2 regions of the Microbulbifer sp. Q7 genome follow, and region 1 is predicted to be linked to the other one. Evidence: predicted binding sites of a transcription regulator. Region 1 holds the regulator's gene; the other holds the start of a gene.
The links. Region 1 encodes sigma-54, which starts transcription at its own class of promoters, with help from an activator protein. Its sites were predicted from a motif close to TGGCACANNNNTTGCNNT; they were not measured.
Positions count from the first base shown of each region.

Region 2: nirB (nitrite reductase large subunit NirB) is a predicted target of sigma-54. The motif match lies at 2,231-2,248, and genes of this name have one in related genera.

Region 1 is NZ_LROY01000002.1:1,992,667-2,000,077, reverse strand. Features, by position in the region: gene mgtE (magnesium transporter) at 1-963, opposite strand, end outside; gene AU182_RS14075 (HPr family phosphocarrier protein) at 1,063-1,332, opposite strand; gene rapZ (RNase adapter RapZ) at 1,365-2,225, opposite strand; gene ptsN (PTS IIA-like nitrogen regulatory protein PtsN) at 2,323-2,784, opposite strand; gene hpf (ribosome hibernation-promoting factor, HPF/YfiA family) at 2,839-3,132, opposite strand; gene AU182_RS14055 (RNA polymerase factor sigma-54) at 3,302-4,777, opposite strand; gene lptB (LPS export ABC transporter ATP-binding protein) at 5,011-5,736, opposite strand; gene lptA (lipopolysaccharide transport periplasmic protein LptA) at 5,821-6,366, opposite strand; gene lptC (LPS export ABC transporter periplasmic protein LptC) at 6,353-6,916, opposite strand; gene AU182_RS14035 (HAD family hydrolase) at 7,006-7,411, opposite strand, start outside.
Region 2 is NZ_LROY01000002.1:2,291,936-2,299,346, reverse strand. Features, by position in the region: gene nirB (nitrite reductase large subunit NirB) at 1-2,080, opposite strand, end outside; gene AU182_RS15130 (bifunctional protein-serine/threonine kinase/phosphatase) at 2,483-4,204, opposite strand; gene AU182_RS15125 (NarK family nitrate/nitrite MFS transporter) at 4,301-5,779, opposite strand; gene AU182_RS15120 (CmpA/NrtA family ABC transporter substrate-binding protein) at 6,218-7,291, opposite strand; gene AU182_RS15115 (ANTAR domain-containing response regulator) at 7,367-7,411, opposite strand, start outside.

The DNA.
Region 1 (7,411 bases):
GACAATCGGCATCAGTACGGCGAGGGCCACCACCTTGTCGATGGTGTCCTGAAACAGGTTGATGACCCAGGAAGCGAGCAGGGCGGTGAGCAGGTTGATGCCGAGCCAGATTGCGCGACGGGGCGCGGTGCGTTTTACCGGTGCGAAGGTGTCCTCTTCCTCGTCGAGGCCCGCCAGGCTCATCAGCGAGTGGTCGGCGTCCTCCCGGATCACATCGACCACGTCGTCGATGGTGATCCGCCCCAGCAGGCGATTTTCCTCGTCCACCACCGGCGCGGTAATCCAGTCGTATTTGGTAAACAGGCGAGCCACTTCGTCGTCCGGCATATCGGCGGGAATGGGGTCCACGTCGGTGATCATGATTTCACGTACGGTGACGGAGGGATCTGTGGTCAGTAGTTTGGTCAGTGGCAGCAGGCCGATAAAGCGGTCTTTGCGGTTGACCACAAACAGGTTGTCGGTGGATTCGGGCAGCTGCTCGTGGCGGCGCAGGTAGCGCAGCACCACATCGAGGTGCAGGTTGGGGCGCACGGAGACAATTTCCGTGTCCATCAGGCCGCCGGCGGTTTCCTCGTCGTAAGCGAGGACGTCTTCCACCCGCTGGCGGTCGTGCTCGCTCATGGCAGAGAGTACTTCCGCCATCACCCGTTCGGGTAATTGCTGGAGGATGTCTGCCACATCGTCCGCATCTAGGCCCTCCATCACGGCCACCATTTCCTCGGTGTCCATGGTCGAGAGAATCTGGCTCTGTACCTCGTCCGGCAGCTCCTGCAGTACCTCGCCCTCGACCTCGCGGTCGATCAGTTTCCACAGTACCTGGCGGATGCGCGGCGGCGAGCTCTCGAGCAGCTGGGCGATGCTTTGCGGGGAGAGTGAGGACAGCATGCGCTGCACTTCCCGCCCGGTGCCACTGTCCAGCGCCGCATACAGCGCACCGAGCTGGTTCTGAGCGCGGAATGAGATGTCGGCGTTGGAGGGCTTGGGCACGTAAACACCTGCTTGTTGGGGGGTACTGCGAGGGCCGGCATTATAAGGGTAGAAAGGGGGGCGGCAGGCGCCTTTTTATTCGCCCTCACCAAAGCGGTCGTTAATCAGCAGGCAGATGGCCTCGTGCGCCGCATCTTCATCGCGGCCGCAGATTTCCAGTTCCAGCTCCACGCCTTTGCCCGCGGCAAGCAGCATGAGTGCCATCACGCTTTTGCCGTCCACGGCCTTGCCCTGGCAGTGCACTTTCACTTCAGAGGAAAAGCGCGCGCTGGTCTGGGCAAACTTGCTCGCGGCGCGCGCGTGTAGCCCCAGTTTATTGATAATGGTGATGCGGCTTTTTTGCATGGTGGGTATCTATCGTATGCTCCGGCCCGGGCTCATTTTTGCTGTTCGCGGTGTCGAACCTGGATATTCTCGAAAATCCCGGCAAAGGCTTTGGCCAGCTGCTCCACCATGTACACCGAGCGGTGGCGGCCGCCAGTGCAACCGATTGATACCGAGGTATAGCTGCGGTTGCTTTGCTGATAACTGGGTAGCCAGCGTTCCAGGAACTGGGTGATGTCTCGCTGCATATCCCTGGTCTCCTGGTGAGACTGCAGGAATTCGGCCACTTCCGGGTCCATGCCGGTTTTGTTGCGCAGTTCCGGTATCCAGTAGGGGTTGGGCAGGCAGCGCAGGTCAAACACCAGGTCTGCATCGACGGGCACACCGTGCTTGAAACCAAAGGACTGGAACAGGATGGCCATGCCGGGCGAGTCTTTGCCCACGACCCGGGATTTCATCTGGTCGCGCAGCTGGTGCAGGCTGAGGCTGCTGGTATCAATGACCAGGTCGGCCATGGACGCGAGCGGTGCCAGCAGCTCCTTCTCGCGATTGAGCGCTTCAAGCAGGTGGGTGTGGCTGTCGCTCAGGGGGTGTTTGCGGCGGGTCTCGCTGAATCGTTGCACCAGTACCGGCGAGCGCGCATCCAGGTAGATGACGTCGCAATCGATGCCGCTGTCGCGCAGGTCGTTGATGACCTTGGGAGCCTGACGCACATCGTGCCACAGGTTGCGGGCGTCGATGCCAAGCGCCAGCTGGGTGTTTTCTTGGGAGGGTTGCTCGGCGACTCGGCGGATGAGTTCGGGCAGCAGGCTGGCCGGGAGGTTGTCGATGCAATTGAAGCCAACATCTTCCAGCAGTTGCAGCGCGGAGCTCTTTCCGGAGCCCGAGCGGCCGCTGATTATGACCAGTCGCATAGAACACGCACTCCTTGCTGAATCCGGCGCAGTATGCGGCCAGAGTGGCTAACTTGAGCGGCACCGGCAACGGGCTGTCGCCGGCATTCGCGGCCTATTATGCCGCGGCAGCGCTGTTGATGGCCAGTGCGTATAGTTCGTCGCTGGTGGTGGCCGCGCGCAGCTTTTCACGTACGCGGCTGTCGCTGAACAGGGCAGCAATTTCGGCGAGGGTGTCCAGGTGCTCCTGGTCCGAGTCTTCGGGTACCAACAGGGCAAACAGCAAGTCCACCGGTTGGCGGTCGATGGCATCGAAGTCCACCGCCGGGGATGTGGTGCAGAGTACGCCGATCGGGCCCGCACAACCGGGCAGGCGACAGTGAGGAATGGCGACACCCTCGCCGATACCGGTAGAGCCGAGGCGCTCCCGGGCGACCAGCTGGTTGAAGATCGTGTCAGAGTCCAGATCGGGATGTTGCTCTGAAATCGCCTGGGCGATGTTGAGTAACAGCTTTTTTTTGCTGCTCCCCGCCAGATGGCAAAGGCTCAGGCGGGGAGAGAGTAATGCTTCCAATGTCATAACGTACTGATGATCTAGCGGTGCAGGCCAGCCGGTAACCTGGTTGTGTTACGACTAGCGGTGACTGCGCAACTTCTCTTTGTGTTTCAGCAGTTGCCGGTCGAGTTTGTCAGTCAGCGAATCGATCGCTGCGTACATGTCCTCAGATTCCGAATCGGCAAAAATATCCTTGTTGCCGTTCACGTGAACCCGTGCCTCGGCTTTCTGGATCAGTTTGTCGACGGAAAGGATGACCTGAGTATTGGTAATCAGGTCATTGTGGCGGGAGAGCTTGTCCAGTTTGGTCTGGCAGTAATCGCGAATGGCCGGAGTAACGTCTACATGGTGGCCACTGATATTGATCTGCATGGATTTCTCCTCATCGGGTGCAACACAAATCTGGCTGGACCCCCGCACAGGGCGGCAACCCTACTAGGAAGTGCGCCAGAATGGAAGGATACACTCAATGTATAGCCATTGGTTGTACAGAAAGTGTGCAGGCGACGAAGGAAATTCCCGCAATCAGTGACTGCTGCAGTTAAACCAGTCGCTTTCTCTCGCTGGACGAGGGAATACCCATGGATTCTCGGTACTTGGCGACCGTGCGCCGCGCGACTTTAATACCCTGGGAGTCCAGTTCCTGGGTGATTTTGTTGTCTGACAGCGGTTTGCGTGGCTGTTCGGCATCAATCAGCTTACGGATCAGGGCGCGGATGGCGGTGGATGAGGCATCCTCCCCGGAGTCGGTGCTCACATGGCTGGAGAAGAAGTATTTCAGCTCGAAGACGCCGCGGGGCGTGAGCATGTACTTCTGGGTGGTTACCCGGGAAATGGTCGACTCGTGCATGCCGATGGTCTCGGCAATGTTCGCCAGTACCATGGGTTTCATACCCTCCGGCCCCAGCTCAAAGAAGCCCTGCTGTTTTTCCACAATGCAGCTGGCTACCTTGAGCAGTGTCTCGTGGCGGCTTTGCAGGCTTTTCAGGAACCAGCGTGCTTCCTGGAGGTTGTCGCGCAGGTAATTGTTGTCACTGGAATTGTCGGCGCGTTTGATCAGTGAGGCATAGGTGTCATTGATACGCAGCTTGGGGGTGGTTTCCGGGTTGAGCTCGACCACCCAGCGATTGTGCTTGCGGCTGACGATCACATCGGGCACCACATACTGGGGTTCTTCACCGCCGAAGGCTTCCCCTGGATACGGGGTGAGGGTCTGGATCAGTCGCATGACCTCGCCTAGCTGTGACTCGTTGAGCCGCGTGCGGCGGGTCAGCTGGCGGAAGTCCCGCTTGCCCAGCAGGTCGAGGTGCTGGCTCACTACCAGCAGGGCCTCGGTGATCCACGGTGTCTCCTCCGGCAACTGGCGCAATTGCAATAGCAGGCTCTCGCGCAGGTCGCGGGCGCCACAGCCCGCGGGTTCCAGCTGCTGAATGGTTTTCAGTACGGTCAGCACCTCGTCGGCCTCCACCTCGAAGGTTGCGGCCACCTCGTCGAGGTCCGCGTCGAGGAAACCGTTGGGGGCAATGGCGTCGATCAGGGTTTCGCCGATCAGCTTGTCGATATCCGTCAGCGGGGTCAGGTTTAACTGCCAAAGCAGGTGGTCCTGCAGGCTTTCGGAGGCCGCGTTGCGCTGTTCCAGCGCGTACTCATCGCCATCGCCACCGCTGTAGCTACCGCCGGTGTAAATGTCGTCCCAGCGGGTATCGACTGGCAGGTCGTCCGGGATTTCGCTGTTCCAGTCACCCTCGGCCGTAGACTCGCTTTGCGTCTCTCGGGCAGCTTCCTGCGCACGGGTTTCCGGCTCTTTGGTTTCGGATTGCGCGGGGGTGTTCTGGTCCTGATGGGATTCGCCGGCGTGTTCGTCGAAGTCGGATTCCAGCAGGGGGTTGCTGTCTAGGGCGGACTGGATTTCCTGTTGCAGATCCAGCGTCGACAATTGCAGCAGGCGGATCGCCTGTTGCAATTGCGGTGTCATTGTCAGCTGTGTGCCGAGTTTTAACTGGAGTGACTGCTTCATATGGGGGTTTGCCGGCAGAAAATTCTGGCGTTGGCCCGCCGCAGCAGATTTGATGCTTGATACGGCGGCGTAAAGCTCATTTCCTGCAGACTACCTTGCGGCAAATCGGAACACAAGAGGCAGCTTAAGCAATAAGCATGCCGAAAATTTTTGTGGATCCGGTCACAAGGTTGCTGTGTGTGATAGCGGCCTACAGAATGGGGCGCGGGGCAGATGAACCCCTAGCAAACCGCTTAAATGGTGAATTCGTGTCCCAGATAGACATCTTTCACCTGTTTGTTTTCTGCCACGTCTCTTGGGTCACCGTGGGCGATGATATGCCCCTCGCTGACGATAAATGCGGTCTCGCAGATATCCAGGGTTTCGCGCACATTGTGGTCGGTAATCAGTACGCCGATACCGCGGTCCCGCAGATGGCGGATAATTTGCTTGATATCGTTGACCGAGATGGGGTCGACACCGGCAAAGGGTTCATCCAGCAGGACAAAGGCGGGGTTGGTCGCCAGGGCCCGCGCAATTTCAACGCGACGGCGCTCGCCGCCGGACAGCGCCATCCCCAGGCTGTCGCGGATGTGGGTGATGTGGAATTCCTCCAGCAGGGCCTCAAGTTGCGCCATACGCTGGCTACGGTTGAGGTCCTTGCGGGTTTCGAGAATGGCGAGAATGTTGTCCGCCACGGTCAGGCGGCGGAATACCGATGCTTCCTGAGGCAGGTAGCCAATGCCCTTGCGGGCGCGGCCGTGCATGGAAAGACCGGTGATATCTTCGTCGTCGATCATGACCTGGCCGGCATCCGCCTGGACCAGGCCGGCGATCATGTAGAAACACGTGGTCTTGCCGGCACCATTGGGGCCCAGCAGGCCCACCACCTGCCCGCTGGATACGCTCACGGACACATCCTGAACGACTTTGCGTTTTTTGTACTGCTTGGCGAGATGTAACGCTTTGAGCGTCGGCATGGCGAATTCCGGTATCTAGTGCAGTGGCAATGGCCACATCTGTCTGGTGAGTTCTGCAGGCGCTGGCCCCATGGGGCGGATGGCCTACTGGCCGTCTTCGACCGGTTTGGGGGCGGGCTGCGCTTCGGGCTTCCAGATCATTTCCACGCGCTTCTTCTCCGATTGGCCCTGGGCCTGCATCTGCTCGCTATTGAGGTCGTAATCGATGCGCTCGGCGGAGAGGGTGTTGCCGTCCCGGTCGACGAAGGCTTCACCGGTCAGCTGCAGGGCATCGGTGCTCACCAGAAATTCAATTCGCCGGGCGCGCGCCTTGACCGGGCTGGTGCTTTCTTCCACTTGCTGCTGGAAATGGGCAGGGGTGCCGACGGCGACCACCTTGCGGATTTCGCCGCTGGCATTGCCGTGTACCTCGACCCGGTCTGCGCGGATCTGTAGGGAGCCCTGAGTAATGACCACATTGCCGCTATAGACCGAGAGGTTTTTGCTGCGGTTGGCCTCCAGGTTGTCGGCGGATACTTTCACAGGCTGCTGGCGATCATTGGGTAGAGCCTGCGCCTGCAGGCTGGCCAGCGCGACCACCGCCGCCAACGTGGTTGCGAGCAGTGTGCGGGCGGTATTAGCGGACTTCATAGCGGCTTTCCACATCGGACAGAATTTCCACCTTGTCTTGTTTTAGATCGGCGCGGAGGCCCTTGCCGGTTGTGAGGTTGGGGCCGTCGGTAATGGTAACAACTTTGTCAGTCTCGGCGAATTCTTCGCGAGGCCTGATTTCGATTTTCGGTGTCCGCAGGGTAATACCTGGCCCCGGCAGCTCCTTGATGGAGACATCCCCCTTCAGTACGACCCTTTGCCCATTGTTGTAGGCGACACCAGAGCGCGATTCCGTGCGCCAGCGGGAGTCTTCACCCTGGTAAAACATCATGCGCGGCTCAGTGAGATCTGCCCGGTCGCGTCGGGCAAACTGGAAAAAAGTGACGCGCTCGGCATCGACTTCATAAGCGAGGTTGCCGTTCACATCGTAGTGACGCGTGCGGGCGCCCCGGATGATAAGGTCCGCGGCCCTGTTGTGTTCCTGCTGGGTGGGGCGCTTGCCCATCAGCTGTTCCGGCGGGCTCTCGGCGAACCAGAGCCCCAGGGAAATCAGCATCACCACAATCACCAGTGGTAGCCAGGTGCGCATGTATCGAGTGTTTCCTGTTAGCCTGCCAGCCCGTCAAACGGGGCCTGACAGTTAGTCTGTGTTGGTGCGGTCAGGTTCCGGCCCGACAATTATTTTTCAGCCTGCGCCAGATAGGGTGCCAGTGCGGCTTCAAAGGTGCCCTGCGCCTGCATGATGCGGTCGCAGACTTCCCGGACTGCGCCAAGCCCGCCTTTGTGCTCGGTGGTGAACAGTGCGCGCTCAATTACCGGTGGTGCCGCGTCGGGGACGGCAATTGGGCAGCCGACGCGGGTCATCAGTTGCAGGTCCGGGTAGTCATCGCCCACGTAGGCAATGTTTTCCAGTGCGTAGGGCTCGTTGGCAAATAACTCCTGAAAGGCGCTGTATTTGTCTTCACGCCCCTGAATCAGCCGGGTGATACCCAGGTCGTGCGCACGTTTTTCAACCAGCGAGCTGCGTCGACCGGTAATAATGGCGACGGCCACACCCGATTGCTGCAGCATCTTGATGCCGTGC
Region 2 (7,411 bases), 300 kb from region 1:
TTTGTGCCTCTGCACACTCACGGGTACAACCGGAAACCGCCATCTTGATCTTGTGTGGCGAACGCAGGCCCTTGTAGCGGTTCTCCACGGTGAGCGCCATGCCCACACTGTCCTGCACCCCGAAGCGACACCAGGTACTGCCGACACAGGACTTCACCGTACGCAAAGACTTTCCGTAAGCGTGGCCCGTCTCAAAGCCCGCATCGGTCAGCTCGCGCCAGATCTCCGGCAGTTCCTCCAAGCGTGCGCCGAACAGGTCGATCCGCTGGCCGCCGGTGATCTTGGTGTACAGGTCATACTTCTTCGCCACCTGCCCGAGAACAATCAGCTTGTCCGGGGTGATTTCACCACCGGCAATACGCGGTACCACGGAATAGGTGCCGTTTTTCTGCATATTCGCCATGAACGTATCGTTGGTATCCTGCAGGCCAACGTGGGGCTTGTTATGGATATGTTCATTCCACAGGGAGGCAAAGATGGATGCCGCCGTCGGCTTACAGATTTCACAGCCCTTGCCGGTGCCATGCCTGTGCAGCAGCTCGTCAAAGGTTTTAATTTCCTCCACCTGCACCATATGGAAAATTTCCTGGCGGGTGTAAGGGAAATGTGGGCACAGATCGTTATTGACTTCCACACCCAGCGCAGCGAGTTCTGTATCCACTACATTTTTCAGCAGCGCCGCACAGCCGCCACAGCCGGTGGATGCCTTGGTGCAGTCCTTGACCTCGCCCAAAGAGCAGCAACCACCCTGAACCGCGCCGACAATATCGCCCTTGCTCACGTTGTGACAGGAGCAGATGGTGGCGGTGTCTGGCAGTGCATCGGCACCCAGTGCCGGTGCTGCGCCGTCCAGAGCCGGCAGGATCAATTGCTCCGGGTGCTCCGGCAGGTCCATATCGTTCAGGTGATATTGCAGCAGGGTGTCGTAATCACCGGTGTCGCCCACCAGTACGGCACCGCGCAGTTTCTTGCCTTCGCGGTCGGTAATCATCCGCTTGTACACGCCGGTCTGCTCGTCCACGAAGGTGATCGCCGCGGAGCCTTCCGCACGGCCATGGGCGTCGCCAATGGAGCCTACTTCCACGCCCAATAGTTTCAGCTTGGTGCTCATGTCCGCACCGTTGAACTCCGCCGCCTCCCCACACAGCAGGGAAACAGCGGTGCGTGCCATGGTGTAGCCGGGCGCTACCAGACCGAAGATAAAGTTATTGAACAGGGCACACTCACCGATGGCGTAAATGTTCTTATCGGATGTGCGGCAGTGGTTGTCGACCACGATACCGCCGCGCTCACCCAGTTCGATACCGGCGGACTTCGCCAGGCTATCTTCCGGGCGGATGCCGGCAGAGAATACGATCAGGTCGGTATCCAGGGACTTGTCGCCTTTACTCTCGCCTTTGTCTTGAAAGGTCATGCGCAGACGGCCGCCATCGACCTCTTCAATCAGCTCCGTGGCGGTGCTGGTGTGGACGGTTACGCCCAGCGCCTGGATCTTTTCGCGCAGCAGTTTGGAGCCGCCTTCGTCCAGCTGCACGGACATCAGGCCCGGGGCGAACTCCACCACGTGGGCTTCCAAACCCAGCTGCTTGAGTGCGTTGGCCGCTTCCAGACCCAGCAGGCCACCGCCCACAACCACGCCCACCTTGCCGTCTTTGGCGGCGGCCTGGATGTTGTCGAGGTCTTCAATGGTACGGTAAACGAAGCACTTGTCATGCTTGTGGCCGGGAATTGGCGGCACAAAGGGGTAGGAGCCGGTGGCCAGAACCAGGTGGTCGTACGCTGCGGAAGCACCGCTAGCGGAAGTCACGATTTTATTTTCGCGATCGATGCTGACGGCTGCATCGTTCAGGCGCAGATCGTAGCCCCATTCGCGGTACTGCTCCACCTTGCCCATGGCCAGGTCGTCGGCGGTGCGACCGCCGAAGTACTCGGAGAGGTGAACCCGGTCGTAGGCGGGACGGGGTTCGGCGCAGAAAACGAGTACGTCAAACAGTTCCCGTTCGGGACGGTTTGCCAGTTGTTCCAGGAAGTGGTGACCCACCATGCCGTTGCCGATGACGACGATTTTTTGCTTAACCATAATCTCTGCCGTTTGTGCCTGAATCGTTCGACAGAAGTGAAGCGCTGGGGGAGGGCCTGGGGCGCGAGAGGCTCACGGGCGTCCCCTCTTCTGTCGAAGAGTGGTAGGCGCCGTTGCCTTGCTAAAAGAATTTCGGATTGTGACTATTGGTATTCAATCTCTGTGCCAATTTCTTCCGCCGCCAAAAACCCGCACATCCACAGTGTTGATGCGGTTTGGCGATGACCAGGGCATATGAGCTGCAATAAAGTGGTGCGTCAGATGGGGTTTTGCCTCAAAGAAGTGCGGGCGGGATTTCTGTGATGCAGGCTCCTGTGATGTAGCGACAGGTATTACGTGGCTCTGGGGCGGACAAGTTGCCTGAATAAAGCGCTGCGTTGCTTAAGGTTTTTTATATGGCGCCTACAGGAAATATAAAAGATGCGAAAAAATCGCCAGCGCGGCGACAATTTGCCAGAACAGCAATGGATTGCGCTCCATTAGTGGCGGCTTGTCGGCGGTATTGAAGCGCTTGTTCGGCGTGCGGAGATCGTGTACGAACTCGGACAGCGCCGGGTAGCGTGTTTTGGGGTCGGGTGCGCAGGCACGGCGCAGGGCGCCGTCGATCCAGTCTGGAATATCATTCCGGTGCTTGCGCGCACTCAGATACTTCAGGCTGGCGTAACTCTTCAATTGATAGTGACTGCTGCCGAAACGTTCCTTATAGGGGTAATGACCGGTCAGTAGCTCATAGGCAATGACCCCGAGAGAAAAAATATCCGATCGGTGGCTGGCCGCATCCCCACAGAAATATTCCGGTGCACAGTAATTTTTGCTGCCCGGTGGCGCGCTGCCTTGGTAGCGCAATAATTCCTCCAAGCCAGCCGCATTGGCGCCGCCCAGGTCGATTAGCTTCAGGCGGCCGGAAGAATCCAACATGATATTTTCTGGCTTCAGGTCCCCGTGCACGATCTCCAGCCGCTGCAGACGGCGCAGTGCGCTCACCAATTGCTCAATCAGGTTACGTACGTGATCCAGTGGTGGCTCCGGGTTCAGCTGCATCCACTGCCGCAGATTCTGTCCATCTACATACTCCAGGACGTGATAGAGGAACTTGCGTTCCTTGCGTGGCGGAAACACCTTTACAATGGCCGGGTGCTCGAGCCGGCGCCCAGTCCATTCCTCAGCAATGAACCGCTCTATATAGGCTGGGTCATCACTAAAGTTTTCTGACGGTGCTTTCAAAGCGCGCAGCGCGTGGGATGTCATATCCCGCACCAGGTACAAATAGCTGCGGCTGCTCGCATGCAGCTCCTGCAGTACCTCGTAGCCGTCGATCTTGTTGCCCGGCTGCAACGGTGGCGGAAAGGGCAGCTGGCTCGTCGCCAGTATCACATCCTCCGCCTCCAGTGAGTCCACGACATTCACCCGGCACAACGCCAGGCTCAGATTGTCCTCGCTACCGTTATCCAGCGCAGCCGCCAGCAATGGCTGCGCCGCTTGTAGTTGATGTTCAGTGAGCAGATGGGCGAACTGCCTGTGGGGCAAGAAGTCGTGAATTCCATCCGTCGTCACACAAAACAGGTCGGCCGGTTCCAGCGACTCCTGCCGGTAATCCACCTCGATATGCGCATCCATGCCCAGCGCCCGGCTTAAGAACGTCCGCCCCGGTCCCAGGGTGCGACTGTGATCCTGTGTCAGGCACTCCAGCTTGCCATCCCGCAACCGGTAAATACGCGAGTCGCCAATATGGATCAGATGCGCCGTGGCTCCCTTCAGCACCACCGCCGAAAAGGTCGTCAGCCAGCCCCGCTGCACCTCATCGGCACCGCCGCTCTGGCGATACAGCCAGCTATTGAGCGCATGCAAGACCCGCGCAGCCGCCTGCTTCACCGACCAGGAGTCCGGCGTACTGTAATAGTCGGAAATAAATCCGCTCACCGCCGCCCGCGCCGCTGCACCCCCGGCCTCGGCACTGCCAACGCCATCCGCAATCGCCACCAGTGAACCGCGGTAACGCCGATCACTGCCTGTGGCCCGGTAGACCGCAACCGCGTCGTCGTTGTAAGCGCGCTGGCCGCACTCAGTGGCCGTCGCGAACTCGAGGTTTTCGGAATTGGAAGCCTGTAGGTCGGAATCGGGCACAGTGATGGTTTCGCAGGTGGTGTTCAAATTGGTGCCGGCAATAGTAAGTGATGGAGTGGGCCCGGGAACCTGTTAACGGCTGCCCGGGAATTTAAATTAAGCAACGTCAATCAGAGAAACACTACCATCCGGCATGACCTCTGCCATCTGACCTTCCGGCTCCTCCAGGAACAACAGTGTGACAAAGCCGAGTACCGCAGTGCCGGCAATTACCAAGAAGAAGGTCTCGTACGAAACCATGCTCAATACCGTGAGGTAAAACACCGCGCCTACATTGCCGTAAGCCCCGGTCATTCCCGCAATCTGCCCGGTCAGGCGACGCTTGATCAGCGGTACCACCGCAAACACCGCGCCCTCACCCGACTGCACGAAGAACGAGCATGCCATCGCCGCAGCCACCGCCAGATACAGCGGCCACTCGCTATCGATCATGCTCATGGTCAGGTAACCCAGCGCCAGACCAGCTGTCAGGATCAGCAACGTGCTCTTGCGCCCGAACCGGTCGCTGATCAGGCCGCCCGCCGGGCGAGACATCAGGTTCATAAACGCATAAGCCGAAGCCAGCAGGCCCGCCTTCACCGGATCCAGAGTAAAGGTCTCCGAGAAAAATAGCGGTAACATCGAAATTACCGCAAGTTCAGAGCCAAAGGTCGCGAAGTACAGAATGTTCAAAACCGCCACCTGCTTGAACTTGTAGCGGTGAATCGGCTCCGGCAGCTGCACGAAGAGCTCTTTATTGATGTCGTAACACTTCTTCGCATCAAACACATACAGTGCTGCCAGTGCCACATAAATTACAACCGCCACCGGCTGCGCCAGAATGCCGACTCCATGTGGAGAGAGCTTCCAGGTGAGTAGCGCCAGTGCTGCGTACATCGGCACTTTCATGATCAGCAGCAGCACGAAGTCCGAAGGGCTGGACACTTCCATGCCGCCGATCTTCTTCGGTTTGAAATAGGTTCCGCCCTTGGGGGTGTCGGTTACTGAGCGGTAGTAGATCACACTGTATACCAGCGCAATCACACCGGTGAGACCGATGGCATAACGCCAGCCCTCTTGTCCTGGAGTGTCGCCACCAAACAATAGTGCGATGGTCGGCAGGCTCATGGCCGCGGCCGCGGAACCAAAGTTGCCCCAGCCGCCGTAAATGCCTTCTGCCGCACCCAGTTGTTTGGCCGGAAACCACTCGGACACCATGCGGATACCAATAACAAAGCCTGCACCGATAAAGCCCAGCAGGAAGCGGCCAATGGCGGCGGCGGCAAAGCTGTCTGCCAGTGCGAAGATAAAGCAGGGGATACTGCCGATGGCCAGCAGCAGGGAGTAGGTCAGACGCGGCCCGTATTTATCGGTCAGCATACCGATGATGACCCGCGCCGGGATGGTCAGCCCCACGTTCAGAATCAGCAGAGTCTTTACCTGATCGGAGGTGAGTGACAGGCTGTCGGCGATCGACATCAACAGTGGTGCGTGGTTGAACCAGGCAAAGAACGTAATAAAGAACGCGATCCAGGTCAGATGTAGCACCCGGATCTTTCCTTTAAAGGAAAACAGATTTAAAGAATCGCTGGACATACTTTTATCCCGTTAGTCGATGTTCTGAGTCAGCCTGTCGTCATCGTGGCAACCGTCCCAAATTGCGGGCATAAAAAAAGCCCACGGGGCAACCTGGCTGCCGCCGGTGGACTTCGCTGTCCGTATCGCAATGGCAGCCCGGGGTAAACCGGGCTGACCTCACGCGCTGTGTTGCAGTAAGTAATTCAATATTTGTGCCACCCTGCCTGATATTCGTGCATGGATTCAATTCTGGTGCGTGGCAGCGCAAAACTTTGGCGCATCGCGCTGAAGAAGTGGTGCTGAGGGGAATCGGAAGGGCGCTGATCGGCCACGGTGATGGTGCAGCGGACTTTTCTGGCGCCCCGTTTTGGGGTGTTTTGGGCCTCCGGTGGGCGGGAGTGCACCGGAGGCGTGCGTGCGCGAGGGGCTGGTTAACGCTCCCGCAGCCCTGTATGCCTAAGTGGCGACACGGATGTGGCGGTGTCGAATGAAGTCCAGGGTCTGCTGGTACAGATCTGCCTGAAATAGTTGTGTGGTATCGGTGTCGACCGGGGCAATGTCATTGCACAGGATTAGCAATTCGCGCGCTTTCTTGTCGGTAGGGCGTCCGTGGTCGGACTGGGGGTGGGCGAAGAGGTGCCAGCCGGTGTTTTCCGTGGGTACGCGATCCTGCCGACGCAGTAGTTGGTCGTTCAGCGACAGGGCGATAGTTTCCTCCGGCAGATCCAGGTACTCAGGTCGTGCCAGGATACCCACGGCATCGCGGCGCTGGCTGCGATCGCTCAACCAGCCGCAGGCTTCCAGTAGCGCCGCGCGCAGCGCGAGATGTGTGGCCGGGTTGGTTTGGTGCCAGCTGCGGGTAACCGCCAGCACCTTTTCCGGCATCGCCGGCATCATGGCATTGTTCGGTGTGGCAATCACGCCGATACCCTCCTGCACGGCGATGGTGTTCCAGGGTTCACCTACACAGAAACCGTCGATATCGCCGCGGCGCAAATGATCCACCATCTGTTCCGGTGGCAGAACCAGCAGGCGTACGTCGGTATCCGGGTTGATGCCGGCGCTGCTCAGCCAATGGCGCAGTTGCAGGGTGTGGCTGGAAAAGGGGTAGACGCTGGCAAAGGTCAGTGGGGTTTCGCTTTCGGCGCGAGCGCGGATGAACGCGCTGAGTGCGGCGCCGGTGCCCGCAGCGTCATCGGTTGCCGGTTGAAGACGATCGTAAAGGGTTTTCGAGAGGGTAATGCCATTGCCGTTACAGCTCAGGATCAGGCCACTGAGCAGCTCTTCCTCGCAGTTCGGCAGGGTCTGTTTCAGGGTCAGTGGCATCGGTGCCAGCATGGCGGCGGCATCGGCGGCACCACCGATCAATTTGTCGCGCAATGTAGCCCAGGAGGTTTCCCGCTGCAGCTCGACCTTCAGGCCATAGCGTTCAAACAGGCCCAGTTCGCGGGCAATGATAAGCGGCGCGCTGTCGGTGAGGCGCAGGTATAGGAGTTTCAGGTTAGGCTTTTCGGCTTGCAGGCTGCTCACGGTTGTACTCTCGGTAATCTCAAAATTTTTGCGCTGGGTTCCGGCACTTTCTGGGACGCTGTCTTGCTTCCTGCGTTATCGAACGGGCGCCTGTAAATGGGCGACGATTTGTTCTGCCAC